One region of the Clostridium sulfidigenes genome, then DNA from elsewhere that is predicted to be linked to it. Evidence: riboswitches for the same ligand, from Rfam matches in the RefSeq annotation. Region 1 holds a riboswitch; each other region holds the start of a gene.
What was found. Region 1 has a riboswitch for S-adenosylmethionine ahead of ACTNBA_RS12170 (Na+/H+ antiporter NhaC family protein). Riboswitches for the same ligand answer to the same signal wherever they lie in the genome.

Region 1 (10,997 bases):
ATTTGTTTCTTTGCAAATAAAATTAATTGATCGGTAACATAATCAACATATTTATGAGCTTCTTCATTATTTTTTCTCAGCTCTTTATAAAATACTACAGGTTCCATAACAGAACTAGCAGTGCTTATTGGCCCTGTTAAATTCCCTATTATAGGAACATTACTTCCCTTTGCTTTTAATAATTTAATTGCATCAATAACTACTTTAGTTCTTCCCTCCTGAAAATTAATCTCATGGAGTTTCGTCCATTCCTTTACTGAATCTATCGCATACTCCACAACATGAGGTTCATATATGTTTGACCCCATATTCACCGTTGCTCCAAACTCTTCAGACTCAATGGTCATACAAAAAGGAACTCCATAATTTTCAAAACAGCCCTTTTCATATACTGCAGTAGCCAAATCAGCCATAGTTTCCGCATTACTATGAGCCTTTGAAAAATCTATTCCAAGGTCTTCAATTACTTCTGTTGTAACCATGTTCATCATGCCACCAGGACAAATACATGGAACTCTATCAACCTGTTCTCTGTTGAAAACCATATTTAATCGTTCTCTTGGAGATATCATATTACATCCTTCTTTCTAAGCTATATTAAGCATTTTTTTTGCTAATTTTACTGCCTCCACAGCATTGGAACTGTACCCATCTGCACCAATGGTATCTGCAAATTTTTGAGAAATTGGTCCTCCACCTATAAGGACTTTAACTTGATCTCTAATTCCTGCTTCCTTTAATAATTCAATAACTTTTCCCATTCCTGACATAGTTGTTGTCATTAAGGTTGACATGCATACAAAAGAAGCGTTAACTTCTTTAGCTTTGTCTACAAAACTTTTAAGCGAAACATCCCTTCCTAAATCAATCATTTCAAAACCAGCAGTTTCCATCATAATTTTTACTAAATTCTTTCCTATGTCATGGGTATCTCCTTCTACAACTCCAATAACTCCCTTTGGCTTGCTATTTCCTTCTTCTTCTATAGGAAGATGAGGTCTTAATATTGATAGCCCTTCATACATTGCATCTGAGCATAGTAATACATCTGTTACGAAATATTCTTCCTCTTCATATAATTGACTTGCACGGTTCATACCATCTACAAGTCCTTCCATAATACCATCAAAGGCTTTATACTTTGCCTCTACATATTCCTCACAGGCTTCTATTACCTCTTCTTCTTCCATCTCTAATACGCCATCGGATAATCTTTTTAATAATTGTTCCTTAGATGCTGTCATTATTATTCCTCCATTTTAATTGCAAAATTTTTCAAACAAATATTTTTACATGAAATTTTTCGGATCTATTGGCCACTTTCCATATTTTCTTGCAGATGCCATAAATTGATCAATATTCTCTAAAGGAACATTTCCTGAAAGGTCGCAACCCGATGCTAAAATATAGCCACAAGGACTATCATAAGCCTTTTGCATGCAAGTTTTTACTGCAGAATCTACCTCCTGTGTACTTCCTAAAATTAGAACTTCTACTGGGTCTACATTACCTAGAATTGGAACTTTATCCCCTGCTACTTGTTTTGTATAAGCTAAATCAACTCTATTATCTATACTTAACATGTCGCAACCGGACTTTACCATGTCCCCTACTATTGATGTTGTGTCTCCACAAATATGGTAACAAACTAAGCCTTTTGCCTCATGAATATCCTTCATTAAATCTATAGTGTAAGGTAATACAAATTCTAAATATTGTTTTCTATTAAGAATTGTTCCTGAAGCAATTGGGTCACATAGCAATATAAGAACACCTCGTTTTATAAATTCTCTACATATCATCTTTAATGCTTCTGTACAAAACTTAACTAACTCATGTACTTTTTCGGGATTTTTTCTAGTTGCTCTTAAAAAATTTTCTGTTTTATAAATACTTGCTGCTGCAGTAAAAGGTCCAGATATTAAAACCCCTGTTGGAACCTCGTTTCCTAACTTATCAATTAATATTTCTGCAGCCTCAATATGTAATTGGAAAAGTTTATCATTTTTTAATTCTAACTTTGACATATCAAGTTTATCTATATCATTTAAATCCTCTAAAACATAACTCATAATTGCTGGTACAGATTCCTCTGGATCATTCATCTTACTACCTAATGCAATACCTACACCATGTAATCCATATTCAACCACTAATAAATCGTTTCCAAACCTTTCATAACAAGCTATCTGTGCTTTAGCTTCATTTAACGCACTACTTCTTTTCTCTTTGTGGGTCATTCCTAATGCTAGTCCAGACATAGAGCAAGCTACAGGCATTGCAAGTATTCTGTCCATAGGTTTTCCTGTCATGAAGGCATTTAACCTTTCAATTGGGGTCATTTTATCATCCTTGTGCATATACAACCATCTCCTTTTTTTAAGGTGCTATTTATTTATAGTAATTCAAGGGTTTTAATAACCCCATCTTTTAACTGAAAATCTTTATTTTTCATGCATGTTTGTCCAACAAACTTTGCTAGTCCTATAGCCTTTATGAAGCCTTCTTCATAGTTTAAAGGTCCTCCTAAGGAAACATCCTTCCACACTGCTTTATCTGTTCCTAGTAAAGAAAAAGTAGTTTTCGGACAAAGTACTATTATTATTTCTTCATTTATGATTTTATCCATTGTTTTTAATAAAGGATAAGTAAACATTTCCACTACTTGTTCTGCAAACTTAGGTCCAAGAATATTAACTCCCCCAGAAGAGTCTGCATAGCTAATGATGTTCACCCCTACTTTTTGTGCTTCTTCTATAAATTCAATTATTTCATGTTGAAATTTATTAAAAACTTCCCTAATTAACTCTGGATTCTTTCTAAAGGTTTTGAAAACAACTCTTGGTTCAATTAAAACATTCATTATTGTAAATGGTCCCGAAACATTTAAAACCACATTTTCACCTTGTTCTCTCAAAGACTTACAGGCTTTTAATACTTCGGAAATTCTTCCCTTTGAAAAATCAATTTTAGGTAAAGACAACAGTTCTTCTATGGTTGTACAAATATATTCTTTGGCTCTTGGTCCTATATTCTCATCCCCAAGATTAACTTTTCCCCCTAGTGCCTCCCCTTCCACAGTATGACAGAAGGGTAGTGTACAAACATTGGCCTTATAGTATTCCTTAAGCTCCTTGGCAAGTGTCACCATACTATCCCAATTTTTATAAGCATCAGGAAATTTCAAATTGGTTTTTTCAATAATTTCTTTACTAATTCCCTGTTCATTACCATATGTACATTTATAATCAATTATTTTTCCCATGGTACCCCCTAATTTATTAATAAAAAATTCCTACTATTTTTTTCTTATCTAAGTTACTGCCAATTACGGTTACCTTTGTAGTTTTTACCGTTTCTAAATACTCCCAATGATAATGGTGTGGGGTATAATCAAAGTAAACCAGTTTCTTTGTAGAAAGCTGAACAATTCCCTTAGCTCTTACAATAAAACCATCCTCCTGTTGATTTAAAGAAAGTAATATTTTATCTATTTCTTCCTCTGAAAAAGCCCTTAGCTTATCTATAGAAAAAGTTTGAAACATCTTATTAGCTGCCAAAAAGGCAGGCCTATCCTTTAACTCAATCTCATAGGATTCCATACTGTTTATTGTTTCAACAATTTCTTCCCCTGATAAAGAAATCCATGGCTCTTTAAAAATTGTAGCCTTGGGATTTATTAAACTTATTTTCCCAATAATCTCTTCAACTTCACTATCCACTAGATTCTCAAAATGACTTAAAAAAATCATCTGAGCATTTTCTATTTGATCTAAATAAAAACTTCCAAAGTTCTCACTGTAATCATTGAAGGAATCTACATCTACAATGGTAATAACATCCCTAATCTTTATATTTAAGGTTGAATTTAAGGAAACTCTATTACAAACCTTTAGTATATCTGATAAACTACCTACACCAGAAGGCTCAATAAATATATTATCTGGTTTATACTCTAAGACTAACTCTTCTAAGGCTTTATTAAAATTTTCTGTAACAGTACAACAAATACACCCAGAATAAATCTCCTTAATTGGAAGACTATGTTGTATTAAATCCCCATCAATGCCAATATTGCCAAATTCGTTTTCAATTAAAGCATTGCTTCCTTGCATATTTGGAATTACTTTATTTAAAAAGGTTGTCTTTCCACACCCTAAAAATCCCGAAATAATATTTATGTTAGTACCCATAATTCCCCTCCATACATCAATACTCTTAATTATAGCTTTTACACTTAAGGCAGTCTAATTTGAATTTCAAATAGAAAGTTGCCATTTAATTGAATTTACCTATACATTAAATTTCATTATATTTCCAGTTGTAACTTTAATATGGGAATTAATCACATGGATTTCTTTGATATATTGTGGTTATCCAGTACAAAATTAAAAATATGTTTACAAAAGAACAAGAAAAATGACACCATAAAAAGCCCCCTCTCAAACATAAGCCTGAGAGGGGACAATATCACAACTTCATAGTTATTGTGCCATACCCTTTTCATCATCTTTCTTTTTATTTTTAATAAATCCCTTTAGGTAGTTTTTATTGTAATATAAATATTCTATAATCTTATAAACTGCCTCCACTAAAACTAATCCAGCCAACAAATCTATAATCACATGTTGTTTTACAAATTGAGTTGAGATTATAATTAACCATCCAACTATATTAAATCCAATCTTATATTTTGTTGGCATATTTTTAAGCTTATTTATTCCCTTTAAAACTGAAAAAGTTGCTGCTACATGAATACTAGGAAAACAATTATAGGGGTTGTCCCTACTATATATAAACTTTACAAAATTGCATAGCAAATCATCATGGATTATTATTGGCCTTGGAACATAGGTTTGAAAATTTAGATAAATTATAAGACAAATACAATTAACTATATTTAAAGTCAAAAGTGAAATGAAATATCTTTCCTCATCACAATAACACATTATTATAAGTGAGATTATTAAATTTGGCATATACATCATATATGGAATAATGAATACACTTACAAAAGGAATTAAATCATCTATATCTGTATATACGGAATGTAATTTGGGATTTTGATAATTATTTATAAAAAAATAGCATATACTAATTATTCCTATGGAAAATATCCATAAATATGGTTTTATAGTCTTCACATTATATTTTTCTAGTAACCATTTCATAAATTTCACCTTCATACGAGAATATTATATATTAATATTATATTATTTGTAAATTTTTATCTACGTTAACATTTATAATTAATCAAAAATTTAAATATAATTTTTTATATCTACTACACAAAGCTATTACTTTTTCGTATTTGATCACTCCCTAAAGGAAAAATCCCTCAGACCGTAGTCTGAGGGAACATTAAGATACTTCTATTTAACAGCAACAGCTTCAAATGTAACGACTTGCTCAGAATTTGATGGATACTGACCAAATTTATAATCTGAAGAAATCACAATATTTTTAAATCCTATACTTTCAAGTATTAATCTAAACTCTTCTACTCCATACCATCTCAATGGGAAACGCTCTAATTCAGTTTGTAAAAGTACCCCTTCACGCCACTTTTCATATCTCCCATGGGAAATGGTATATTGATTTATATAGTCAACCTCTACAATTTTATTTTCTAATGTGATTATATCTCCATTAGTGCAGTCCCAAGTTTTTGTGGAAACTGTACCTGTTGAAATATCTGTTTGCAAAAATATATCAACAATTAGTCTACCACCATTAGACAAATGCCTATAAAAGTTTTGTAATGCTTTTATTGAATCTTCTCTATTATGTAGTAGAAGGAATGTTCCCGTTGGCACTATAATAGCATCATATTTTGTATCTTGTGAAAAAGACTCCATCTTACCTTTAAAAAGTTTAGGATTCAAACCTCTTTCTTTACAATTATGCTCACATATATTTAACATATCTTTTGAAATATCAAATGCATCCACATTTAATCCTTTTTCTAAAAGCGGAATTAATATACGCCCCGTTCCTGTTGCAGGTTCAAGAATAGGTCCTTTGCAAGACTCTAATCTATTCATGTAAAATTCTACATCTCCAAAAGAATGCCCTATAGGCTTATCCATATCATATACTTCTGAAGATAATCTACCATAATAACTTAACATCATTTATCACCTTTCTTCCTTGATTTATCATAAATACTTATTTGGGGACATACTATACAATGACCTTGTACTAATAATATTTTCGATTCCTTACTATAATTCAATGTCACCTCTAACTGCCCCGTTCTAATAAGTTAATCTTATTATAACAACAACCTTTAAAGAAAACTGTTCCTGTTTTGCTAAGTATTTATAATAAAATATGATTTCAAGTGAATAATGTTATAGCTTCTCTTTGATTTTTAGTTTTAAATAAGGTATAAATACAATTGCTATAAGGGCACTTATCCCCATTAAATATGGATAATAAAGATATTTCATTATGATAAATGGTGACAATTTAGCTAATGCTGATGCTGATAAAAGTTGTGCACCATAAGGAATAATTCCTTGGGACACACAAGAAAACATATCTAATATACCCGCTACTCTTTTAGGTTCAATATCATATTGATTAGATATATCTTTAGCTATAGGTCCTACAGTAACTATAGCTATAGTGTTGTTAGCTGTACATATATCAACTAAACTAACTAATGTGGCAATTCCAAATTCAGCTCCTATTTTACTGTTAACTCTTTTTGTAATAAATCCTAGTATAAACTCAATTCCTCCATTGAATTTTATAATTTCAACCATTCCACCAATTATCACTGAAATTATTACAAGCTCAGACATTCCCCCAATTCCTTTACCTATGGCCTGCAGTAGACCTATTATATCAAAGGCTCCCGTAAATATTCCTATGCTTCCTGCAAATAAGATTCCACCAACTAGCACCAATAGCACATTAACCCCTAAAAGTGCCGCAAGTAATACTCCTACATAAGGTAAAACTTTAACTAAACTATATGAATAATCCCCTACTACCTTAGAATCTTGCCCCAATGTTATAAAAGTAAATATTAAAGTTGTTATTATTGCTGCTGGCAATACAACTGTAAAATTCATTCTAAATTTATCTCTCATCTCACAGCCTTGAGTCCTTGTAGCTGCTATAGTTGTATCAGAAATCATAGAAAGGTTGTCCCCAAACATTGATCCACCAACAACAGCTCCAACCACTAAAGCTATAGGTATACCTGTCTTAGCCGCAATTCCAGTAGCTATAGGAACTAAGGCTACTATTGTTCCCATGGATGTACCTATAGATATTGCTATAAAACATGCAATTATAAAAACTCCAGCTACTAGTATGTTACTTGGTAAAAATGTTAGCCCTAAATTAACAGTAGATTCTACAGCTCCCATAGTTTTAGCAACCTCTGCAAAAGCCCCTGCCAATATAAATATCAGACACATTAAAATGATGTTTGGTTCTCCTGCTCCCTTGCAAAATACATCTAACTTTTTATCTAGTGATACTTTTCTATTCATAAATAATGCTACTAATGCTGCTAATAAAAATGGTACAGTTACAGGCATAGCATAAAAGTCCTTTGTAACTAATGATATCCCCATAAAAACTGCTATAAAAATAAATAATGGTAACAAAGCAATAGCACTGCCCTTTTTCAAGTTATCTTTCATTTTTTCCTCCTTAGTTAATTAATGTTTTAATTTTTTGTATAAGATTTAGTGATCTTAGGCATCTGAAAATAAAAAACTTCTTGCCTTACCTAAAAGATAATGCAAGAAGTTATGTTCTTCCAATTCTTATCTTCCAGGTTAATCCTGCTGGATTTAGCACCATAAAGTTTAAAATAACTACCTTTGGTTGCCGGGCTTCATAGGGCCAGTCCCTCTGCCTCTCTTGATAAGATACTATATTATATTTTTAAATTCTTTATAAGAATAGCATTGGTTTATTATTATGTCAATATAATTAATCAAAAGCATTTTTATCCATGTTTTATCAAATAAACCCTCAGTTTCTTTTTCTATTTATTTATGAATAACAGCCTTGCCATATTATATATTTAGTGTACCTTTATTTTACCTACCATGTCTTCCGAAATTTCACCATTGAATTTTCATTATGTTAATGTATTGAACCATGCAGTGTGTAGCAATGCGATACCTTCTCGTATCTGTTGTTCATTCAGTAAACTGTATCCTACAAATATAATGTTTCGGGGGCAATCATTCCTATCATTCCAAAATGGAATCATAGAATATACTTTGACTCCGACTTTTTCTGCCTGTTTAATAAGCCAATCTTGTTCTTCACCACCCGGGAACTCCAAAACGAAATGCACCCCTGACCCACGACCATGTAATATTACTTTTTTGCCAAACATTTTCGTCGCTTCCTGCATAAATATATCATGACACCTTTTGTAGGCGATGCACATTTTTCGAATATGACGCTCATAATTTCCCTCTCTCATATATGTAGCTAAAACACGTTGCGTTAACCATGATACAGGAGAACTATGAGAACAGAATAAACTATGATACCTCTTTAGCAAGCGTACTGGCAACACCATATAGTTCACCCTCAGAGAAGGGGAAAGAGACTTTGAAAAAGTTCCGATATAAATAGTACGATCTTCGGCATCTAAAGAGTGAAGTGCTGGCACTGGATTGGCATCATATCTGAGTTCGCTGTCATAATCATCCTCAATGATATAAGCATCGTTAACATTTGCCCAATTAAGGAGCTCCTTACGCTGAACAATTGACATTACAGTTCCATAAGGGAATTGATGGGAAGGTGTTACATAAGCAGCACATGCATTAGAGCAGTGAATTGATGAAAGGATAAGTCCATCTTTACTAGCTGGGATTGCATGCACATTATAATTGTTGTTTATAAATACATCCCTTGCTCCATTATATCCTGGTTCCTCCATTGCAATGATGTTATTTTCTTTACGCAGAAGAGTGCACAAAATATTTAAGGAATATTGTAGCCCACAACCGATGATAATTTGTTCCTTACTACAAACCATACCTCTTGATTTGTACAGGTGTCTTCCGATTTCTTCTCTTAAAAACAGATCACCCTGTTTATCTGGATAATGATTAACTACTTCCTTTTGCGATGATAGGAGAACTTGAGATGTGTATTTTCGCCATAGCTTGAAAGGAAATTGCTCATAAGGAAGTGTACCGTACTGAAAATCATATAGAATTACAGGTTTCTTCAGCTCTGATTTTTGGGTAGATAAGGCATTTATATCTTGCGGAACATAATTTTTCTCCGTAAATTCACTTGAAGTATCCATAACAAAAAATCCTGACCCATGTCTTGCTTGAATATATCCCTCCACTGCAAGCTGGGTATAAGCCTGACTAACAGTATTGCGTGCAATACCTAATGTTTGGGCTAGTGTACGAATACCTGGAAGCCGTTCTCCATGTTCAATATTTCCTTGTTCAATATCTTTTTTCACCTGATTATAAATTTGAAGATACATTGGATCGTTTGAATTTTCTTGAATATAAATCATATAATTATAACCATCCTTATACCAAAGTGTATCCTATATTATATCATATAAGTGTAACTTTTAACAGGTTCACTTCCATGCTATAATATGTTTAATTCTATATCAAGTACATATATATCTTGAATAGAAATCAAGTTTACATGATTAGGAGGATAATTAAGTTATGCAATATAGAATGAAGAAATTTCAATTAACGTTGGAGCAGATTGATGAGCTCCTTCATCGTGCGGATACCGGACGATTCGCTACTATCAATGAGAATGGTTATCCATATGTGGTTGCCATGCACTTTGTTTATTACAATAACAAAATTTATATGCATGGTCTACCAAAGGGACAAAAAATCGATAATATAAATAGAAACCCCAAAGTATGCTTTGAGGTTGATGAATTATTTGGTCTCTTGACTGACAATATCGAGAATGCCTGTGACACCGAGGCAGAGTACAATAGCGTCGTAATTCTTGGAAACGCTTCACTACTTGAGGACTTGGATTATAAACATGAAGTGTTAAATAAGCTAGTTGAAAAGTACACTCCGCAGTTTGCTGGAAAAGAGCTTCCTGATAAAATGATTAAGGGTACAGCTGTGATTGAGCTTGATATGGTAGAGTGTACAGGAAAATATCATAAATAGAGCAAAAGATAAACTTATTTTGTCTAATTGCCATAAAAACCAAATATGATTTTCCAATAGAATTTATCCCGCTTTTTATTGCGGGATATTTTTTATTATCCTGCTCTAGAATTGAAAAGCAATTCCTATTAGTTATTAGACGTCACTAACTTTTCTTTCTTCTGTATACCATAAATTTTCGTAATCACCCTGATTTTTACTATGAAATCCTTCCTTTTATTAAATTGGCTATAGAATACTAATCATCTATCTACTCTTCTACATCATCAAAACTCCTTTTCATATCTTTTGAAAAATTCGTAATATGAACGCACATTTTCTAATTCCGTCCACTTTTTCACATCAACTGGATTTTCATCAAGATCATATATTTTTGCTCCACCCATAGCAAGGAGAAAAGGTGAATGTGTTGATATAATAAATTGACATCCTAAAAACCGTGCAGAGTCCTCGATAAATTTCATTAATTCCATCTGACGTTTGGGAGAAAGGCTGTTTTCAGGCTCATCCAATATGTATAATCCGTTTTCTCCAATTTTTTCAATAAAATATCGAAATGCACTTTCTCCATTTGAATACTCTCTTACATTATCCATAACTTCATTTCTCACAAACTTTGACTGGGTTTTACTTCTAGCAGTATTTACTTTTTTTAGTTGCTCATATTCTTCTATAGACTTCATTTGGAAATGAGAATATTTTGCATCTAAGTATTCTTCAAAAAGTTTTTCCCGTTTATGATCAATTCCTTCGTTAAGGTTTCGGATATTCAACATATAATCAAATACATCATCACTTGTTATAATTCTGCTATTTTTAGGGATGTCATCTTCA
Region 2 (10,997 bases), on a different contig from region 1:
TATATCTCTGCAACCTATTAAATATGTATTCATAGAGCAAATAAAAACTAGCCTTCAATTATGAAAGCTAGCTCAATATGGACTAAACTCTTTCCATATATTCTCCTGATCTAGTATCAACTCTAATTGTGTCTCCTTCATTTACAAATAGAGGAACTGGAACTATTGCCCCTGTTTCTACTGTAGCTGGTTTTAACACGTTAGTTGCAGTATTTCCTTTAACTGCTGGTTCAGTGTTTGTAATTAATAATTCAACGAAGTTTGGAGCTTCTACTGAGAAAGCTTCACCCTTGTAGAATTTAATTATTGCAAACATGTTTTCTTTTAAGAACTTTATAGCTTCTTCTACTTTATCGTAGTTTAAAGGAATTTGCTCGAAAGTTTCTTGATCCATGAAGTAGTATAACTCTCCATCAGAATAAAGATACTGCATTTCTTTTCTCTCTATTACTGCTTCTTGGAATTTAGCAGTTGGGTTGAAAGTTGTTTCTGTAACCGCTCCAGTTATAGCATTTTTTAATTTAGTTCTAACGAAGGCAGCACCCTTACCTGGTTTAACATGTAAAAATTCTACAACAGTGTAAACTTGTCCACCATCTTCAAAAGTTGTTCCTTTTCTTAAATCTCCAGCTGATATCATAATGTAACCTCCCAATATATAATAGCCTTTGTTAATAAAATTATTATAACCTATTTAAAGCACTTTAATACCTTATGTAGTTATTAATATGCATACTAAATTTTAGTAATAAATTAATTACCTAATTTAATAATTATAATTACTTACATTTACATTAACAATGATATTTTATCAAAACTATGTATTCTTTGCAAACAAATTATACCTTCATATTAAGAAACTTGCAATAAAAGTTTAAATATATTATTAAAAATACATATTATATCCATATATTCATATCTATTATATACATTTTAATAGATTTAAAACCCAGGAATAATAGCTCCTTTATAATTATCTTCGATGTATTTTTTTACTTCTTCAGAAGTGGCTGCCTTTGTTAAAGCTTTTATTTTATCCTTTTCTTTATCTTCAGTTCTAACAGCAATGATATTAGCATATGGACTATCTGTGCCTTCAATTACTAAGGCATCTTTCAAAGGGTTAAGTCCTCCCTCTAAAGCATAATTAGTATTTATTACTGCTAATTCTACATCTTTTAGAACCCTTGGTAACTGTTCTGCATCTAGCTCTGTAATCTTAACATTTTTCGGATTTGATGTAATATCTTTTGCAGTTACTAGATCCCCCTCTGAAATTTCAATTACTCCATTTTTAGCTAAAAGTTTTAAAGCTCTTGCTCCATTAGATGGATCATTAGGAATTGCTATTTCCGCACCATCTTTAATAGCCCCTATATCATCTAATTTTTCTGAATATACTCCCATTGGTTCTAGGTGTACCTTTGTTGTATAAGAAAGATCATAAGATTTTTCCTTTACTGTAGCTTCTAAAAAAGGTACATGCTGAAAATAATTTGCATCTATTTCACCTTCTTCAAGGGCAGTATTAGGTAGTACATAATCTGAAAACTCTACTACTTCTACTTTATATCCTTCATTCTCCAATAGTGGCTTTATAGCATTTTCCACTATAGCTTTATGAGGCTCTGGAGATACTCCTATAGCTATAACCTTATCTTCACCCTTAGCCTCTGAGCCTGCTTTTCCCTTAGAACCACAGCCTACTAAAGTCACCCCTAAAGCTAATGTTAACGTTAAACTTAATAATTTCTTTACTGATTTTTTCATGTATATATTCCTCCTTGATTATAAATTTCTAAACTTAAATTTTGAATACTAGCTTAGTTTCTTATATATGTAGTTTCCTAAGCTTTGAATAAGTTGAACAAATATAATTAAAACTACCACTGTAAATATCATAATTGGAGTATTAAATCTATTATATCCATAGGTTATAGCTGCTGCTCCAAGACCGCCTCCACCAATAGATCCAGCCATGGCAGAATAGCCTATAATGCTTATAATAGTTAAAGTAAGACCTGACGCAATAGATGGTAATGCTTCTTTTATCATTATTTTAAATATTATTTGAGTCTTAGTAGCTCCTAAGGATTGAGCTGCTTCTATAACTCCTTTATCTACTTCTTTTAAAGAAGTTTCAATAATTCTTGCAACAAAAGGAGCTGCAGCTATAGTCAAAGGTACTATGGCCGCTGTAGTTCCTATGGATTTACCTACAATAACTCTAGTAACAGGAACTACTACCACCATCAATATTACGAAAGGTAAACTTCTTAAAATATTTATAACCCCATCTAATATTTTATATATATATTTATTTTCCATTGGACCTTCTTTGGTTGTTAGTATTAAAGCTATGGCTAAAACCATACCAATAATTACTGCAAAGATCGTAGATATCACTACCATTATTAAAGTTTCTATTAGTGCACTACTAAGGATCCCTATAATTGCTTCTGCTGTCATAACTATAACACCTCCCATTGGAATTTATTCTTTTCTAAGTAACTAGTAACAACTTCCTTCCACTGTTCATCAACTCTTATGACTAATGATCCCAATACATTTTCTCTAAATCTTTCTAACTTGCCCCACACAATAGAAAAATTTACATTCAAATCTCTAGCCATGTTGGTTATAAATGAATTTTCACTTTTATTTGCCGGAAAATATATCTTAATATTGACTCCATCTTGAAATAAAATTTCTTCTTCTTCTCCTAAGAATTTTCTTAGAGAATATCCTGGTCTTAAGAACAGTTCATCTACATTTCCTTCAGCTTTAACTTCTCCACCTTCTACAAGCACTATTCGCTGGCATATAGACTTTACTACTTCCATCTGATGGGTAACCATTACTATGGTAATCCCCATTTCTTTATTAATTTTAGATAACAGCTCTAATATATCCTTTGTAGTTTTAGGATCCAGTGCTGAGGTTGCTTCATCACAGAGTAATATTTTAGGTTCTAAAGCTAAAGCTCTTGCAATTGCTACTCTTTGCTTTTCTCCACCACTTAACTCTTTAGGCATAGACTTTATCTTGTGGGATAATCCAACAATTTTCAACAATTCTTCTACCTTTTTTTCTATATACTCTTTATCATATCCCCATAGTTGTAATGGTAATGCAACATTATTATATACATTAGACCTTTTAAGTAAGTTAAAATTTTGAAATATCATTCCAACATTTTTTCTAAACTCTCTAATATCTCTTTCTGTCATAGAGGAAACTTCTTTTCCCATAACTTTCAAACTACCTTCATCATAACCTTCTAGTCCATTTATACATCTTAACATGGTAGATTTTCCAGCTCCACTGTGACCTATGATTCCATATACTTGTCCCTCTTCTATGGTAAATGATACATTCTTTAGAACTTTTAAACTCTCAAAGCTCTTATTGATATGTGATACCTCTATCATCATCTAGCACCGTCCTTTACTGTAGATATCCTATTTACTTTAAATCTAGATTTAATTATTTTGGGTAAAAATAAAAGCACTAGAGAATAAATCTCTAGTGCATAAAACTTCATGCATGCCAATTCATTCTCTTATCTTCCAGCTCAAAAAAGCTGCAGGATTTAGCACCATGACGCACATATAAAGATATATGATTCAATATATATACACAGGTTGCTGGGTTTCAAAGGGCCAGTCCCTCCACCACTCGTGATAAGACAATATTTACTTTTACCTTGGCACTAATTATACATAACAATAAATAAATAGTCAACATAAAAATACTAAAATTTTTAGATTTTTTTGAATACAAGAATAAAGGTGCAAATATCTTCTTCCACCACCAAAGAGTTAATTTCTTTTATTTCATCCATCTTACCTAAATCACTAAGTAAATTTTTAAAAGTAGTAAAATCCCCCTTACACTTGATAGTTACTTCACCCCAAGAGTCATAAACAACAATGTTATTTAAAGAAATATCATTATAACTTCTTAATCTATTTAAAAATTCTCCAAGTTTAAACTCTTCCTTTTTATTTTCTTCTACAAGGTTACTTACAACTAAATTTCTATGATTTTTAGCATTATTTAAATTTATTTGTGTTTTACCATAGGCTATTAAGAGTATTATAGTTGCTATAACTATAGTAATATTAATTAACTTATATTTTCTAGTATCCATTAATCTTTACCTTAGCTGTAAAATATAGCTCTTCCTTCTCTTGAAGAATAGATGAAACTTCAACTATTGAAAACTTTTCTTCTAAAATTTTAATACACATTGAATAATCTTCCTTATCTTTAATCTTTATATTAAATCCTATATTATTATCATCTATATTCATAGAATTTATCTCAAGCTCTTCCTTTGAAATTATTTCATAAATATAGTTATATGCAAAGGTTGTAATACTTTTTCTGTCATTATTTAATTCTATGTTTTTGTTATATTGCACTTTACCTACAATATTTAATCTCTTATAATGATTCCCTAATATTCCCATGGAAATAATTATAAATAATATAGAGAAATATATCAAAGTCCTTATTATATTTTTCTTATAGATATACCTTAAACTCTCTATATACCATTGAGGATAATATCCTTCTTTCATTGTCTCCCTCCCTTTCATAAATTAAGAATTTACAGGAAAACTCCTTTTCATCTCATATAAATTAGCAATCTTAACCTTTTCCCTTTTCTCATTTGTAATGATGTAAATTCCCTTATTATTATGTTCTTCTCCACTAATCTCTCTCAAAAATGCTAAGATTTCTATATTTACATTTTCTTTACTTCCATTTATAACTCTATTTGCTCTTATAGTTCCATTTTCTACTTCAATGATATAAACATACTTATTTTTATATATTATTAAAGTGAATTCTCCATTTTTTATCTTTTTGTTGTATTTATTTGTATATAACTGTTGTATAGGTATTACAAAGTTTATATTTGCTCCTAAAAACAATTCTCGATTCATTAAAAGTGAATCCTTTACATTTATGCAGTATATGGCTACCTCTAATTTTCCTCTTTTATTCCTAATAATTTCATAGTTAAATATTATATTTTCTATATCATAAAAAATTTTTATTACTTGATTTTTAACAATTAAATCTAGTTTATTTTTATTTACTTTAGGCACAAAAATATTATGTACAAATATCTCTTCTCCCTCTAAAATTATGTCCAAATTAAGCTTTCTTAAATTTTCCTCAACTGCTACATCAGTGTCTTTATAATTTTTCTTACAGCAATATGTGCAGTAAAAATTCTTATCCTTTTTTAAATCTTTAATCTTTTCTTTTACAAACTTTATTTCTTCTTCACTTATTTCAATCGTACACCTTTTCTTCATAACTCTCCCTTCTACTGTACTAAATTCCCCTTAAAAATATATTTAATTTTGCTACCATTAATATCTATAACGAACCTATAAACTCTATTTAATCCATTGATTTGAAAATACTTATTACTTAAATCATAGGTTATATAACTATTATCATAGGTGATTAGTTTTTCACCAGCCTTCCTTTCAAAGTATTTATCTGGAGTATCTGCATTTATAGTTTCTATATTATCTAGTACATAACTATTAAAACTAGCTATTAAGTGCTCCTTATAGCTATGGTCCTTATTTTCTTTCAAGTTATATTCCACATAATTTTTAATATAAGAATTTCTATTTATAAAGGATTTCATAGAATAACATATAGTTAGGGAAATAATCATTCCTACAATTACCACATAAGTTAATATCCATCCCCTATGAATTTTTCTATACTTGCTTAACCCTGTTTTATATTTTACCAATTGCTCTCTCTCCACTAATTCCTTTATTCGTAACTATTTTAATGAATAGAACCTTACCATTTTGCCTAACTTTAAATTCTCTCACATCATATAAAAGAGGCTGATTGGTGTGGCCTACTCCATGTTTATTCTTGAAAAAAAACCTAAGTTCATTCCCATCTAAAGAAACATAACTTTCTCCTACAGATGTAGGTATAATTATATCCCCCTCTTTTAAAAAACATCCTTCACCTCTATAATTAACATAATTCTCTATATACATAAGTGCTTCATAAATCCCTGTAATTTCACTAGAATAATACACTCGTTCCTTATAGCTTTTCATCCAAATACTATAACTGCTAATAATAACTGTAATTATTAAGGAGGAAATGCTTAAAGCCGCTATTAATTCTAATATAGTAACACCTTTAGCTTTTCTCATAATTACCCTTGTAAAATACATAATTTATTTCCTTTCCATCTTGAAACCTATATAAAACCTCTATTTTTATAATTTCTTTACCAGTTTCTTCAGTTCCCGTTAAAATTATAATTGGGTATTGTTTTACTTCATCATTTATAATATATTTTATATTTATACTACCTATAGCTTCTTCTGATAAATCACTAGTATTTATGAATCTAGTTTTTCCAACTATATCTTCTTTAATATCACCATAATCCATATTGCATAAAATAAGCTTTTTAACTGCATCTATCTGAAAAGTGGCCTTCATTTCCTTTTGCTCTTCTTCTTCACATCTTCCCATTACACCGTAAAAAGTAAGTGCTCCTATGAGAATAGTAGATATGATTAACATGCTTATTATAGTTTCTAACAGTGTAATTCCTTTATTTTTGCTTACTAACATAATCTGTTCCTACCTTTATGGTTATAACTTCTCTACGTCCCTCTGGATCATATATATTTATAGACCTTCCCAAAGATGTATTTCCGTCAATATCTAATGGTATAGTTATACTAGCATCATTAGATATATGTATCCTTAGTGAATCTGGTAATAGATAACTGTGTACTTTTACAGTTCCATGATATAGGTTTAATTCTCTACTTTGGATAACTAATCTAAAGAGTTTCCTATTATCATAATTATTTCTTGCATACATCTTACAGCTATTTATAAATTCAATTGTGCCATTAACCCCCTGTTCCATTTCCATGGCTAACTTCTTTTCATCATAGGAGTTTAAATGAGGATATATTATAAATGAACATATAGATAATATACCTAATACCACTATTAATTCTATTAGTGTAAATCCATTTTTCTTCATAGCTTTCTACCTTAATACCTTTTAAAACTTTGTATTGTACATATTAAACAATGGAATCATAATTGCAATTATGATAGATCCTATAAATAGACCTACAAAGACTATCAGTAGCGGCTCTATTAAAGATGTGATCCTATCTAATTTTCCTTCAAGTTCTTCTTCGAAAACTTCATTACAACATTGCAACACCTCTTCAATACTTCCATTAATTTCTCCTATATATATTGTTGATAAAAAATAATTTGAAAAAATATCACACCTCTTAAGGCCCTCATAAAGGCTATCACCTCTTTCTAATCCTTCTATACATCTATTTAACCTCTCCTTAATGTAAATGGCATTTTCACAATTTCTCAGTAAAATTAAAGAAGATTTTATATCAATACCACTACCTATCATCATTGAAAGAGCCATAGTAAATTTACAACAAAATCTATTTTTCTCTAAATTTTTCGTTAGTGGATTTTTATATTTTAAATTATAGGTTATCCCTTTCCCCTTTAGATAAATATGTATAAAGCTTATGCCTATAAAAATCCCTATGCCCATTGGTAGCATAAGTATACCTAGACTATTTATAACTCTAGATAATCCTAAATAAAATCTAGTTATATAAGGAAGTTTCATATTTTCTATATCCATAGAATTAAAAAATGCAGGTACTAACTTGTAAATGGCAATCATACCCATAATTAATACAAATATAAATAATCCTATAGGATAAGTACTTACGCTAATAATTTTCTTTCGCCTTTTATATTCCTTCATATAGTACTTTTCCATGAAAGTTAGAATCTGCTGCAATCTACCACTTTCTTCTCCAAAATGAATTAATGTTATAAAAAATTCGGGGAATACACTTTTAAACTTCTCTAAGCTTTCTGAAAAAGATAAACCACTTTTTATATTATTTATAACTTTATTTAGAATTTCACATAACCTTTTATCCCCTAAATGCTCTTCTAATAGTTTCAAAGCATTAACTAAAGGAATTCCCGCCTTTAAATTATTCTTTAAATTTCTGCAAAAAGTAGATAAATTCTTTTCTGAAATCCTTCTTTTAAACAAATATGTATTTTCTTTATGCAGCTCTTTGTAATTAATACAATATATTTCTTCCTCTTCCAATTTTTCCATTAAACTACAATGATCTTCTACTATAACTTTTCCTGATACAATTTTTCCCTTTACATTTATCCCCTTATACTTATACTCCATAATCCACTCCTAAGGCTTTTTCAATGTTATAAACCTGCATATTTCCATAATACTCTTCCACAGAAGTACTTCCCTCTACAACTAACTCCTTAAAATATTCATTCATAGTAATCATTCCCTCTTCAATAGCTATGTTTCTTAATATATCACTATCCCCACTATCCATAGACTCCTTTAATCTCTTTCCCATAATCATAATCTCATAGGCTACAGTTCTTCCTCTGTATCCAGTGCTATTACATTTAATACATCCAGTTCCTCTATAACCTTCTTCAACCCTATCCGTGGCTAGAAGTTTCTTTTCTTCCTTGGATAATTTATATTTCACCTTACACTTTTCACATATTAATCTTGTTAACCTTTGAGCAATTACAAGAACAAGAGAACTTTTTATTATATCTCCATCTATTCCCATGTTAGTTAGTCTATTTATAGCACTGCTGGCATCGTTAGTATGTAATGTAGTTAAAACTAAGTGCCCTGTTAAAGATGCTCTTATAGCTACTTCAGCAGTTTCCCTATCTATAATTTCACCCACCATTATTACATCAGGATCCTGTCTTAATACTGCCTTTAATATATTTCCATAGGTAGCACTACCTTCTCCTATGGAAACTTGATTTATTCCCTCAACTTCACACTCCACAGGCTTTTCTACAGTGACTATATTCCTAGTTTCTTCGTTCAACTCATTTATCATAGAATATAAAGTAGTAGTTTTACCACTTCCTGTAGGACCCGTAATTATAATTAAACCTTGTTTAAACTTTAATATGTTTTTTAAGAGTCTATAATCTTTAGGTGTAAAACCTAGCTTATTTATATCTAACAAAGGTGCATTTCTTTGTAATATTCTTATTACAAATTTTTCTCCATGAACAGTAGGCATTGTAGATATTCTTAAATCATAAATATGTTCCTTTACTTTAAGATTTATCTCTCCATCTTCTGGAGTATATTTATTAGTAATATCCATATTTGCCATAACCTTTATTCTTGTGGCTATTACCTCATAAAGATTTTTAGGTAAAGTACTAAAAATATTTAAAACTCCATCTATTCTATATCTTACAGTAATTGTATCCTTCCATGACTCTATATGTATATCACTTGCACCTTTTTCAATACCTTCTCTAAAAATCGAATCCACTAAAGAAATAATGGGTCCTTTTACTTCTTTATCAAGCTCCTTTTTAGGATACTCTTCACCTTTAAGTCCCTTAACTATTTGCTTTCTATAAATTTCTTCATAATATTTATCTAAATAAATCTTAAATTGATCTATAGTACATAAGTTAAATATAATTTTTTTCTTTAAAATAAATCTTAATCTATTAATTTCTTCATTGGAATGCTCCGTAAAGGTAGCTAAATAAATCTCATTATTTTTTATGTCATAAGGTAAAATGCTATACTCTTCACACACTTCCTTGGAAAGCATAGACATAGCCTTCGTATTTATTGCTATTGAATCTAAATCTATTTTGTTGATCACCAGTTTATCTCCTTAAACATATTAAAAATATAATCTTCTTTTGTCACAACTATAATTGTTACCATTTATTTCTAATATAATTCTATAAATAAATAAAAAAGGGTTTATATTAAAACAAATTTATAAATTGTTTTAATATAAACCTTTAATGTTCACTTATACTGCTATTTCACCCTTAAATACATTCTCCGCTGGCCCCGTCATCATTATTCCATCCTCAGTTATTTCTATAGTTAAAATACCTCCTGGAGCCATAACCTTCACAGATTTATCTACTAAATTTAATTTATTACAAACCACCACCGATGAACAACATCCTGTTCCACAGGCAAGGGTTGGCCCTGCTCCTCTTTCCCAGGTATTAACCTTTATTTCCCCTCTATTCACAACTCTACAAAAGTTAACATTGGTCCCCTGTGGAAATAATTCATGGGTTTCTATGGCTGCACCTTCTTCAACCTTAAACCCTCCCTCTTCAGTTAATAAAACAGTATGAGGAACTCCAAGTAATAATGAAGTTATATTATAGCTTTTTCCATTGGCACTGATATCTTTTTTAATAATTTCTTCCTCTCCTAAGGCAGGAATAAACTTTGGATTAAAACTCTCTCTTCCCATATTTATCTTAACAGCTTTTACCTTATTATCTTCTATGAATAGATGACAAACCTTTATACCATCTCCTGTTTCAACGGTAAACTCACTTTTTCTTACTATGTTATTTTCATATACGTATTTTACAAAACATCTTATTCCATTTCCACACATACCAGCATAGGAACCATCACTATTTATTATTATCATTTGAATATCAGCAATTTTACTTCTTCTTACTACTAATATTCCATCTCCTCCTATGCCAAAATTTCTATCACATAACTTTTTAGCTAAAGTACCTAAATCATTATGTTTTACTTCCATATCTTCAAAAACCACAAAATTATTTCCTGCTCCCTGCATCTTTATAAATTTTAAAATTTCCATAATATTCTCCTCTTAAAAATAATTCTTAAGTATAACAGCTCTTATAGATTCATAATTAATTGTCTTAGGTAACTCTGCCTTTACCTTACTGACCTTATCATAGCCAACTCTTTCACAAACTTCCATGATAATTTTTTCTTCATCTTGGTTAAAAAACTTATTTAAAGGAATAGTAAACTTAGGTCTTCCATACTCCTCTATATACTCTGTAACGTATCCAAGTATAGTTGAAAT
Region 3 (10,997 bases), on a different contig from region 1:
TAAGGTCGCATAGCTCAGCTGGGAGAGCACCTGCCTTACAAGCAGGGGGTCACAGGTTCGATCCCTGTTGCGACCACCATAGTGAATTTAAATTCATTAAACTGCACAAATTATATAATATGCTGGCATGGCTCAACGGTAGAGCAGCTGATTTGTAATCAGCAGGTTGTAGGTTCGATTCCTATTGCCAGCTCCATAAGTGGAGGAGTTCCCGAGTGGCCAAAGGGGGCAGACTGTAAATCTGTTACGTTTCGTTTCGATGGTTCGAATCCGTCCTCCTCCACCATATAAGGTCGCATAGCTCAGCTGGGAGAGCACCTGCCTTACAAGCAGGGGGTCACAGGTTCGATCCCTGTTGCGACCACCATAATGAATTATAATTCATTAAATTTCAAAATTATATAATATGCTGGCATGGCTCAACGGTAGAGCAGCTGATTTGTAATCAGCAGGTTGTAGGTTCGATTCCTATTGCCAGCTCCATAAATGGAGGAGTTCCCGAGTGGCCAAAGGGGGCAGACTGTAAATCTGTTACGTTTCGTTTCGATGGTTCGAATCCGTCCTCCTCCACCATATAAGACACTAAGTTTACTTAGTGTCTTATTTTATTTTTAATAAAATATAAAATAAGAATTGAATAAGTATTTTATAATAATTGAATAAATCTTTTTATTAAGTTTAAAATATATTTAATGGCATATAGAAAGTTATTATAATGGTAAATATTAATTATTTATATTAATAGATAAGTGTGTTGACAGTTAAATTTCCCTATGCTATTATCTATGTATAAATTAATAATATAACTCTTATCAAGAGTGGTGGAGGGACAAAGGCCCAATGAAACCCAGCAACCGGCTATTAAAAGCAATGGTGCCAATTCCTGCAGTATTTTCTGCAAGATAAGAAAGTTTAGTTTGAAATATACTAACCTCTTCTTGTCTGATAAGAAGAGGTTTTAATTTTAAGTGTCGGTAATATTTAAATACTTAAGGAGGAAAATTCAATGAGAAGATTATTTACGTCAGAATCAGTAACTGAAGGACATCCAGATAAAATGTGTGATCAGATATCTGATTCAATACTAGATGCCATATTAGAAAAAGATCCCAATGCTAGGGTAGCTTGTGAAACTGCAACTACTACAGGAATGGTTCTTGTAATGGGAGAAATAAGTACAAACTGCTATGTAGACTTCCAAAAGGTTGTTAGAAATACAGTTGAAGAGATTGGATACAATAGAGCAAAATATGGATTTGATTGCAATACATGCTCAGTATTAACATCTATAGATGAGCAATCAGGTGATATTGCTATGGGAGTTGATGAAGCTTTAGAAAGTAAAGCAGGTCAAATGAACAATGATGAGGCTACGGGTGCTGGAGACCAAGGTATGATGTTCGGATTTGCTACAAATGAAACTGAAGAATATATGCCTCTTCCAATATCTATGGCTCATAAATTATCAAGAAGACTAGCAGAAGTAAGAAAAAATGGAACTTTATCTTACTTAAGACCAGATGGAAAAACTCAAGTAACTGTAGAGTATGAAGACAATAAGCCAGTTAGAATAGATACTATAGTAATTTCAACTCAGCATTGTCCAGATGTTACAAGAGAACAAATCGAGAAGGATTTAAAAGAGCATGTTATAGCTCCGATAGTACCTGCTGATTTATTAGATGCAAGCACAAAATACTATATAAATCCTACAGGTAGATTTGTTATTGGTGGACCTCAAGGAGACTCAGGTCTTACAGGTAGAAAAATAATAGTAGATACCTATGGTGGATCTGGTAGACATGGTGGTGGAGCTTTCTCAGGAAAAGACCCAACAAAGGTAGATAGATCTGCTGCTTATGCATCAAGATGGGTAGCTAAAAACCTAGTAGCTGCTGGTGTTGCTGATAAGCTAGAAATACAACTTGCATATGCTATTGGTGTTGCTAGACCAGTATCTATACAAATTGATACTTTTGGAACTGGAAAACTTTCAGAAGATAAGATAGTAGATATAGTTAATAAAGTTTTTGACTTAAGACCATCATCTATTATAAAAGAATTAGATTTAAGAAGACCTATATATAAACAAACTGCTGCTTATGGTCACTTTGGAAGAAATGACTTGAACCTACCATGGGAGCAATTAAATAAGGTTGAAGAAATAAAGAAATATATATAAGTAATTAAAGATATATATTTACCAATAAGAATCCACATTAACAATATGATTTGTTAGTGTGGATTTTTTAAGTAGATAATCCAAATCTATGATTTGGAATGAATCATTTACTCAGCGAAGGTACTGAGTGGAGTTTGGTTTAAAAGGTTATAATTAAGTGTATATGGTGTATGAGGTTTAACAAGGATAATTATTTTTACTTTAAACTGAGTCATATTACTAAATCTTATTATATTGTTAATATATATGAGATATAATTTGGTATAATAATAGTTATAGATAGATAATAATAGGTATTAGGAGAGATTTTATGATAACCATTGAAGGGATAGTTGAAACAGTTGTATTTAGAAATGATGATAATGGGTATACAATATGTAAACTAAGGTGTGATAAGGAAGTTGTCACCATTGTTGGCACAATACCATTTATAAATGAATCCCAAGAATATAGTGTTCAAGGGGAGTGGACTGTTCATCCTAAGTTTGGTAAGCAGTTTAAAATAGAAAGCATACATGAAATAATACCTACAACTACTAGTGGCATCGAAAAATATTTAGCTAGTGGAGTCATTGAAGGTATAGGAAAGGTTACAGCAAAAAAAATAGTAGAATTTTTTGGAGAAGATACAATAAAAATATTAGATAGTAATATAGAAAAGCTTGAAGAGATTCCTGGCATAGGTAAAAAGAGAATAAATACCATTATGAAATCTTATTTAGAGCAGAGGGTTACTAAGGATATTATTATTTTCTTTCAAAGTTACGGCATAACTGTTAATATGGCCATGAAGATTTACAAGAAGTTTGGAGTTAACTGCATAAATATAGTTAAGGATAATCCATATATATTAACAGAATACATAAGTGGAATTGGGTTTAGAACAGCGGATTCCATAGCTAAGAGCTTGGGCATAGAGAAGGACTCTCTATTTAGAATAAAAAGTGGAGTTATATATATAATTAATGAATTTTGTACTATAGGAAATACCTTTATACCTATGGATAGATTAAGGGATAAGGGAATGAAACTTCTGGAGATAAACAGTGAGAAATTTGATGAAGGAGTTTATGAGCTGATAATTGATGGAAAGATTAAGGTAGAGGTAGTAGATAATATAGATGCGGTATATAGTATGTCCTATCTTTATCTAGAGATGTCTGTAACACGTAAAATAGTAGAACTAGCCACTACTAATTATGATAAGTTAAGTTTAAATGTAAATGAGAAAATTAATGACTTTGAAAGTAAAGCAAATATTAAATTAGCCAATTCTCAAAAAGAAGCTATAGAGGGTGCTTTTTTTAATGGAATAGAGGTTATAACAGGGGGACCCGGAACAGGAAAGACAACAATTATAAATTGTATTGTAAGTATTTTTGAGAGTTTAGGACTTAAGGTATTTATGGCTGCACCTACAGGAAGAGCAGCAAAAAGGATGGCTGAAGCTACAGGTAGAGAAGCAAAAACTATCCATAGACTTTTGGAAATAGGAAGCTATAGTGAAGAAGAGGTAGATGAAATAGAAAATGAAACATCTGCCATAGAGTGTGATGTTTTAATAGTGGATGAAGCCTCTATGGTAGATATAAGTCTTATGAATGCTCTTTTAAAAGCAATGCAAGTGGGAACTAGACTAATAATAGTAGGAGATGTGGATCAGCTACCATCAGTGGGACCAGGAAATGTTCTTAGGGATATCATAGAAAGCGATGCAGTAAAAGTTGTAAGACTTAATGAGATATTTAGACAAGGTCAAGAAAGTATGATAGTACAAAATGCCCACTTAATAAATGAAGGCAAGATGCCTATTTTAAATACCAAAAATAGTGATTTCTATCTTGAAAGAGCTGCAGATAGTGAAGTGATGTTAGAAAAAATCATTGGATTAGTGAAAACGAGACTTCCTAAGTTTAATGTGGAATGGGATAGTGTTAGAGATATACAGGTATTATCACCTATGCGTAAGGGAATTATGGGAATAGATAATTTAAATATACAACTTCAGCAAGTGTTAAATCCTAAAAGTAAAGATAAGGATGAAGTTGAGATTAAAGATATGATTTTTAGAGTAGGAGATAAGGTTATGCAAATTAAAAATAACTATACTCTAAAGTGGAGCAAAAATAATTCCAGTGAAGAAGGTAAGGGTGTATTTAATGGAGATGTTGGGTATATAACAGAAATTAGTGAGGATGAGGATAAGATTACTGTATGCTTTGAAGATGATAAAATCGTAGAATATGAGGAAAGCGACTTAGATGAAATAACTTTAGCTTATGCAGTTACTATCCATAAGAGCCAAGGAAGTGAATTTCCTGTAGTTATTATGCCTATGTTTATGGGACCACCGCTACTGATGAACAGAAATTTGCTTTACACTGGAATAACCAGGGCTAAGAAGTTAGTTGTATTGGTAGGTAATTCTAAAGTGGTTGAATTTATGAAAGATAACAATAGAAGTTTTGAGAGATATTCAGGACTTAAATGGAGAATAAGAGAGATAATTCATATGTAGGTAGGAGCGATTTTATGTCATTTATAAAAACCAATAGAGAGATAGTGGAGGCATCAAAGAAATCTATAGAAGATACCATATTAGATGGTGCTAAAAAGAAGTTGCATAAAATAAATATAATTTCTGCATTAAATAATAAAAAACAAATTTTTAATAAGGTATTTAACTGGTGTTTTAAAGAAAGTAAAAAGATATTATATATAATAAATACAGATATAGAAGAGGTAAAGATATTAGGATTGATTAATAAAATTTTTATAAATTCTATTGAAGGTGAGAATGATATAGCATATACAGGTAAAGTTAATATATGTACCCACAGCAGAGCCTTATACTTAAAGGAGAAATTTGACTTTATTATATATGATGAAATAAATTCTAGGCCTATATATAGCAATGAATCTATAAATAAGCTAATGGAGTATCTATGTAATAACTATGGAACTATGATTAGTTATTCCACGGAACCAATTTTTCATAATGAGTTAATATTATATAATTTAAGAAAAGATAAACAAGTTCCTATTGCTGAACCTAGGGTTATGGTAACTAGAGTAAATATAGAAGAAGAAATACCTATGAGCGTATATGAATACCTAGAGTGGTCAATAAATACTAATAAGAAGGTTTTAATATATACTCCAGATGATGAGAGAACTCATAAGGTTTATAATTATCTTTCTAATATAGACCATAAGCTTACAAAAAATATATTTAAAGATATAACAGGAGAGAGTGACAAGAAGGAACTGTCTAAATTTTTACTAGCAGAGTATGGTATATTGGTTACTAATAATTATAATGAGAACTATTATGGAGTGCATCCTTTGAATATTATGATTTTTTTTGCAGATAATGATAACTTTAATTATAAGGATTTGGTTTATATATCTAGTAAGATAAATAGAAGATCTATGGCAGAGCGAGAAGAGGTTATTTTTCTTTGCAATAGTGAAACTGAGGATATGGATAGATGTAAAAATATTTTAAGGGAGTTAAATAAAAGAGCTTGGGAAGAGGGAGTTTTGAAATTATAAAACAGATAGTAGATAATATATTGTCCACTATATATGGAATAGATGATAAATGCATAATATGTGATGAATATGAAGATAAGGATTATATTTGTGAAAAATGTAAAAAGAGCATTAATATAATTAATCTAGAGTCCTCAATAACTCACCAAGATGAGGAATTTATAAGCTATTCCTTAGGATTCTACGGCTATGAATTGAAGAAATTGATTTTAAAACTTAAATACAATAAGAGTTTTTTAGCAGGAAAAATATTAGCAGGTTATATGAGTGATTTTATATTAGAAAATTTAAAGGATAAGATAGATATATTAACCTTTATTCCAAGTAGTAAATCTGCTTTAAAAAATAGAGGTTTTAATCAATGTGAAGTACTTTGTAAATATATAAGTAAAAATTGTAAAATTCCTTACAAGGAATTGCTTTATAAAGCAAGTGATAGTGCAGATCAAATTGGATTAGACAATATAAAAAGATGGGAAAATATAAAAGGTTCTTTTATAGTTAAAAATAAAAAAGAAATAGAAGGAAAGAGAGTACTCATTATTGATGATGTAATCACATCTGGAGCTACAGCTTTTTATGCAGCAAAAGCTATTAAGGAAATAAAGGCCAATGAAGTTTTTATATTGACAGTGGCGAAAAGTAGAGTATAATATAAGAGTCGGGTTTGTGGTTGAAAGTCGATGCCAGTCGCAGGCGAAACGATCCACGTAAGTTAAATAAAATGTTTAATGAGCATGGTGCGGCTTAGAAGTAAGTCCTACCGTATTATAATGCGAGAGGGTTAGTAGTGAGAGGGTAATTCTGGGTAGCAAAAGCTCCAGTAGGCGAGTGTGGGGTCAAAGACCAGGTCAAACGACATAAAGTGCCCTGTTTTTAAGGGTTTGCAGGTTTACGGACCTGCACTTTTTTTATATTTTTTAAGAATTCCCGACCTAGAAATCATAAATCACCTCTATTTAGGTACACTTATCCTATAATTTTGAAGATCTTTCTTAGTGTTTTCTTTATTTATATGGGTGTAAATCTTATGAGTAATCTCAGAACTTTTTTTATGACCAACTATATCTTATATAATAGGTTCTAGAACACCATCAATAAATTAAATTTATTTTTATAAGGTTATTTGGAAGAATTTCGAAATTGCTATTTTTAAATGTATTTTTAAAATAACTATTATCCTCAGAAGTTTTATATGAGTCAATAAAATTTTTAGCAGCGTCACCTGCTATTACTATATATTCATCTTCTTGATATATAGAATAATTACCATGAAGTGTAGGTGCATTCAAATCCTTTTTAAAGAGAAAAAATACTCTTTTATAAAATTTGGAATTTGTTTCATCAGGATCGCCACCAAGAAAGCTATCATAAAAATGATTAACTATTATTGTATTCTTGTTTTGTAATTTATTTATTTCATATGTACCGATATAATTATGAAGAACAGCTATTGAATAAATAGTTACTAGTATAAGCGTAAATTTTAATACATTTTTATCTCTTTTTATTTTTACATATATAGTTGCTATACATATATAGACTGCTAGATATGCATATATATATAAGTTATTCATAAGTGTAATTCCATTACTTTTTATAACTATAATTATAATTGGCATAACAAACAAAAGAGTAAGAGAGATATTTTTTATTAGTTCATTAATCTTTTTCATATTAGCCTCCATTACATATAATGAATATTTTATTATAATATATAATTTTAAACATTTAAGTATATAAGTAGAAATCGAAAAGGTTAGAATAAAATTATCATTATAAAATACGGGAAATTAAATTCTAGTTTTTGTGGTAAAAAGTTATTTTTGAATATTACTTTATATTTTATGATACTAATGAGCAATCTTTTAGACTGCCTTTTATTTATTTATTTATTTAAAATTGAAAATTTATTTGTGGTTAATTATAAGATGTGATTTTAGATGTTATTAATAAATTATGTAACAATTAGTTATTTGATATGTTATATCCAGCACATGTAGTTTTATTATAACATAAAATATGAAAAAAATCATATACTATGTAAGGGCGATATAAGTCGTAGAGTGAAGGAAAAGTAAGCTAGAAAAGGCTAGAAAGAAAACTTTTCAGAATATTAAGTAAAGTCTTCTTGCAAGTATTTATAGTAAAGCTTAAAATATAATTACAAAATAGAAATATTAAAAGGAATCACAATAATCCTTTTTAATATGAGGGGAGCTGGAATTATGAAAGTTAGAGTTATAGGAAGAAATATCGAGGTTACTGAAGGGCTTAGAGCTGCAGTAGAAAAGAAGTTATCAAAATTGGATAAATTCTTTGTAAATAATGAAAATGCTACAGCTACACTAAGTGTGGAGAAGAATATACACAAAATTGAAGTAATAATTCCGTTTAACAGTGCATTATTAAGAGCAGAAGTAAGAAATGGAGATATGTATAATGCAATAGATACTGTAATTGACAAGCTTGAAGGTCAAATAAGAAAACAAAAAACTAAGCTTGAAAGAAGAAATTATGACAATTCTTTAAGATTTAATAATATAGAACGATATGCTGACTATGATGAAGAAAAAGAGCCAAGGATAGTAAAGACTAAAAGATTTGCTATAAAACCTATGAGTCAAGAAGAAGCAGTGTTACAAATGGAACTTTTAGGACATGATTTCTACGTATTTATGAATGGCGATACAGAGGAAGTAAATGTTGTTTATAAAAGAAAAGATGGAAATTATGGTTTAATTGAACAAGATTTCTAAATTTAATTTTAAAGAAAAGTTAAAAATATACTTATTATATTAATAAAAACTCTATGGCATTAGCTATAGAGTTTTTTATAGTAACAGAAATTATTAATTCTATGTTAAAATTGAGCATTAATTTACTTATTTTGGATGAAAATTATAGGTATAAAGTTGAAGTGAGAAAGAATAACTGATATAATCTTAATTAGTATTTATGTGATGATTATAGCTAACAAACCTTAGATAGAAAGAGTGAGGATGATTTTAGATGAAAATATTTAATAAGATATTTGGTACCTACAGTGAAAGAGAAATAAAAAGAATTATGCCAATAGTTAAAAAGGTTAATTCACTTGAAGAGACTATAGAAAAATTAAGTGATGAAGAATTAAGACAAAAGACAGAAGAATTTAAAGTCAGATTAAAAAAAGGTGAGACTTTAGATGATATTCTTCCAGAAGCTTTTGCAGTAGTTAGAGAAGCATCTAAAAGAGTTCTTGGTCTTAGACATTATGATGTTCAGATTATAGGTGGAGTTGTATTACACCAAGGCAGAATTTCAGAGATGAGAACAGGAGAAGGTAAAACTTTAGTTGCCACTCTTCCTTCTTATTTAAATGCCTTAGCTGGTAAAGGTGTGCACATAATCACAGTTAATGACTATCTTGCTAAGAGAGATAGAGATGAAATGGGAAGAGTTCATGAATTTTTAGGTCTTACAGTAGGAGTTATAATTCATGGTCAAACGCAGATAGAAAAACAACAAATGTATAATTGTGATATTACTTATGGTACTAATAATGAATTTGGGTTCGACTACCTAAGAGATAACATGGTAGTTTATAAAGAAGAAAAGGTTCAAAGAGAATTAAACTATGTTATTGTGGATGAGGTTGACTCAATACTTATAGATGAAGCTAGAACTCCACTTATAATATCAGGTCAAGGAGATAAGTCTACTGATTTTTACAGAATTGCGGACTTTTTCGTTAAAGGATTATTAGAAGAAGATTATTTAATAGATGAAAAGAGAAATTCCGTTATACTTACTGATGAAGGTATAGCAAAGGCAGAAAAATACTTCCATTTAGAAAATTATGCAGATCCTGAAAATATGGATATTCAACACCATTTAGTTCAAGCGTTAAAGGCAAACCACATAATGAAGAATGAAAAGGACTATATAGTAAAAGATGGAGAAGTAGTTATTGTTGATGACTTTACGGGAAGACTTATGGAAGGTAGAAGATATAGTGATGGATTACATCAAGCTATAGAAGCAAAAGAGGGAGTTAAGGTTGAAAAAGAATCTAAAACCCTTGCAACTATTACATTCCAAAACTACTTTAGAATGTATACTAAGCTTGCAGGTATGACTGGTACTGCTGAAACTGAAGAAGCTGAATTTAGAGAGATTTATGGTCTTGATGTAATAGTAATACCAACCCATATGCCAATAGCAAGAGTAGACAATCCAGATGTTGTTTATAAGACTATTAAAGGAAAATATAAGTGTTTAGTAGATGAGATAGCAGAAACTCATAAAAAAGGTCAGCCAGTTTTAGTTGGTACAGTAAGTATAGATAAGTCTGAAGTAATTTCAGCTATGCTTAAGAAAAAAGGAATACCACACCAAGTATTAAATGCTAAGTACCATGAAAGAGAAGCAGAAATTGTAGCATTAGCTGGACAAAAGGGTGCTGTAACTATTGCTACTAACATGGCTGGTAGAGGTACTGATATCAAACTTGGAGAAGGAGTAGTAGAACTTGGAGGCTTAAAGATATTAGGTACAGAAAGACATGAATCAAGACGTATAGATAACCAATTAAGAGGACGTTCTGGTCGTCAAGGTGACCCAGGTGAATCTAGATTCTATATTTGTCTTGAAGATGATTTAATGAGAATATTTGGTTCTGAGAGACTTGGAGGTATGATTGATAAATTAGGGCTTCAAGAAGAAGATGCCATTGAGAGTAAAATGGTTAGTGGTGCTATAGAAAGTGCACAAAGAAAAGTTGAAGGAAATAACTTTGACGTTAGAAAGAATGTTGTTAAATATGACGACGTAATGAATAAACAAAGAGAAATTATTTATAAACAAAGACAAGAAGTTCTTATGGGAGCTAATATAAAAGATCAAATACAAACAATGATACAGGATGTTATAGAAAGTTCAGTTAATACTCATATTAGTGGTGTAGATGATACTTTTGAAGATGAATTAAATAAATTAGTAAAATACATGGAAGATATATATCTACCTAAAGATACTGTTACAGTAGATGAAATTGCTAAGTTATCTAATAATGAGATTGTAGAATTATTACTAGATAAAGCAATAGAATTATATGCTGAAAAAGAAGTAGAATTTGGCGAAGAGCAAATGAGAGAAATTGAAAGAGTTATCCTGCTTAAGATAGTTGATTCTAAGTGGATGGATCATATTGATAGTATGGATCACTTAAAACAAGGTATAGGACTTAGAGCATATAAGCAACAAGATCCAGCACAAG

Region 2: linked by a shared signal. The riboswitch ahead of ACTNBA_RS06835 (methionine ABC transporter ATP-binding protein) and the one ahead of ACTNBA_RS12170 (Na+/H+ antiporter NhaC family protein) in region 1 are both predicted to bind S-adenosylmethionine.
Region 3: linked by a shared signal. The riboswitch ahead of metK (methionine adenosyltransferase) and the one ahead of ACTNBA_RS12170 (Na+/H+ antiporter NhaC family protein) in region 1 are both predicted to bind S-adenosylmethionine.

Annotation. Positions count from the first base shown of each region.
Region 1 is NZ_JBQHQR010000010.1:541-11,537, reverse strand. Features, by position in the region: gene ACTNBA_RS12205 (methylcobamide:CoM methyltransferase MtbA) at 1-572, opposite strand, end outside; gene ACTNBA_RS12200 (cobalamin B12-binding domain-containing protein) at 588-1,244, opposite strand; gene ACTNBA_RS12195 (uroporphyrinogen decarboxylase family protein) at 1,290-2,360, opposite strand; gene ACTNBA_RS12190 (uroporphyrinogen decarboxylase family protein) at 2,396-3,265, opposite strand; gene ACTNBA_RS12185 (CobW family GTP-binding protein) at 3,282-4,193, opposite strand; gene ACTNBA_RS12180 (phosphatase PAP2 family protein) at 4,485-5,171, opposite strand; gene ACTNBA_RS12175 (class I SAM-dependent methyltransferase) at 5,373-6,134, opposite strand; gene ACTNBA_RS12170 (Na+/H+ antiporter NhaC family protein) at 6,354-7,661, opposite strand; SAM riboswitch class I at 7,785-7,894, opposite strand; gene pdxR (MocR-like pyridoxine biosynthesis transcription factor PdxR) at 8,108-9,526, opposite strand; gene ACTNBA_RS12160 (pyridoxamine 5'-phosphate oxidase family protein) at 9,690-10,163, shown strand; gene ACTNBA_RS12155 (AAA family ATPase) at 10,430-10,997, opposite strand, start outside.
Region 2 is NZ_JBQHQR010000004.1:258,266-269,262, forward strand. Features, by position in the region: gene efp (elongation factor P) at 83-640, opposite strand; gene ACTNBA_RS06825 (MetQ/NlpA family ABC transporter substrate-binding protein) at 943-1,770, opposite strand; gene ACTNBA_RS06830 (methionine ABC transporter permease) at 1,819-2,469, opposite strand; gene ACTNBA_RS06835 (methionine ABC transporter ATP-binding protein) at 2,472-3,431, opposite strand; SAM riboswitch class I at 3,560-3,690, opposite strand; gene ACTNBA_RS06840 (hypothetical protein) at 3,764-4,153, opposite strand; gene ACTNBA_RS06845 (hypothetical protein) at 4,143-4,586, opposite strand; gene ACTNBA_RS06850 (hypothetical protein) at 4,608-5,333, opposite strand; gene ACTNBA_RS06855 (hypothetical protein) at 5,345-5,788, opposite strand; gene ACTNBA_RS06860 (hypothetical protein) at 5,775-6,212, opposite strand; gene ACTNBA_RS06865 (type IV pilus modification PilV family protein) at 6,199-6,642, opposite strand; gene ACTNBA_RS06870 (type II secretion system protein) at 6,623-7,066, opposite strand; gene ACTNBA_RS06875 (type II secretion system F family protein) at 7,088-8,284, opposite strand; gene ACTNBA_RS06880 (GspE/PulE family protein) at 8,274-9,779, opposite strand; gene dapF (diaminopimelate epimerase) at 9,936-10,763, opposite strand; gene recQ (DNA helicase RecQ) at 10,776-10,997, opposite strand, start outside.
Region 3 is NZ_JBQHQR010000002.1:384,666-395,662, reverse strand. Features, by position in the region: tRNA gene ACTNBA_RS03820 (tRNA-Val) at 4-79, shown strand; tRNA gene ACTNBA_RS03815 (tRNA-Thr) at 122-196, shown strand; tRNA gene ACTNBA_RS03810 (tRNA-Tyr) at 202-286, shown strand; tRNA gene ACTNBA_RS03805 (tRNA-Val) at 292-367, shown strand; tRNA gene ACTNBA_RS03800 (tRNA-Thr) at 409-483, shown strand; tRNA gene ACTNBA_RS03795 (tRNA-Tyr) at 489-573, shown strand; SAM riboswitch class I at 807-909, shown strand; gene metK (methionine adenosyltransferase) at 1,007-2,182, shown strand; gene recD2 (SF1B family DNA helicase RecD2) at 2,493-4,700, shown strand; gene ACTNBA_RS03780 (hypothetical protein) at 4,715-5,737, shown strand; gene ACTNBA_RS03775 (ComF family protein) at 5,710-6,390, shown strand; gene ACTNBA_RS03770 (hypothetical protein) at 6,832-7,413, opposite strand; gene hpf (ribosome hibernation-promoting factor, HPF/YfiA family) at 7,966-8,496, shown strand; gene secA (preprotein translocase subunit SecA) at 8,750-10,997, shown strand, end outside.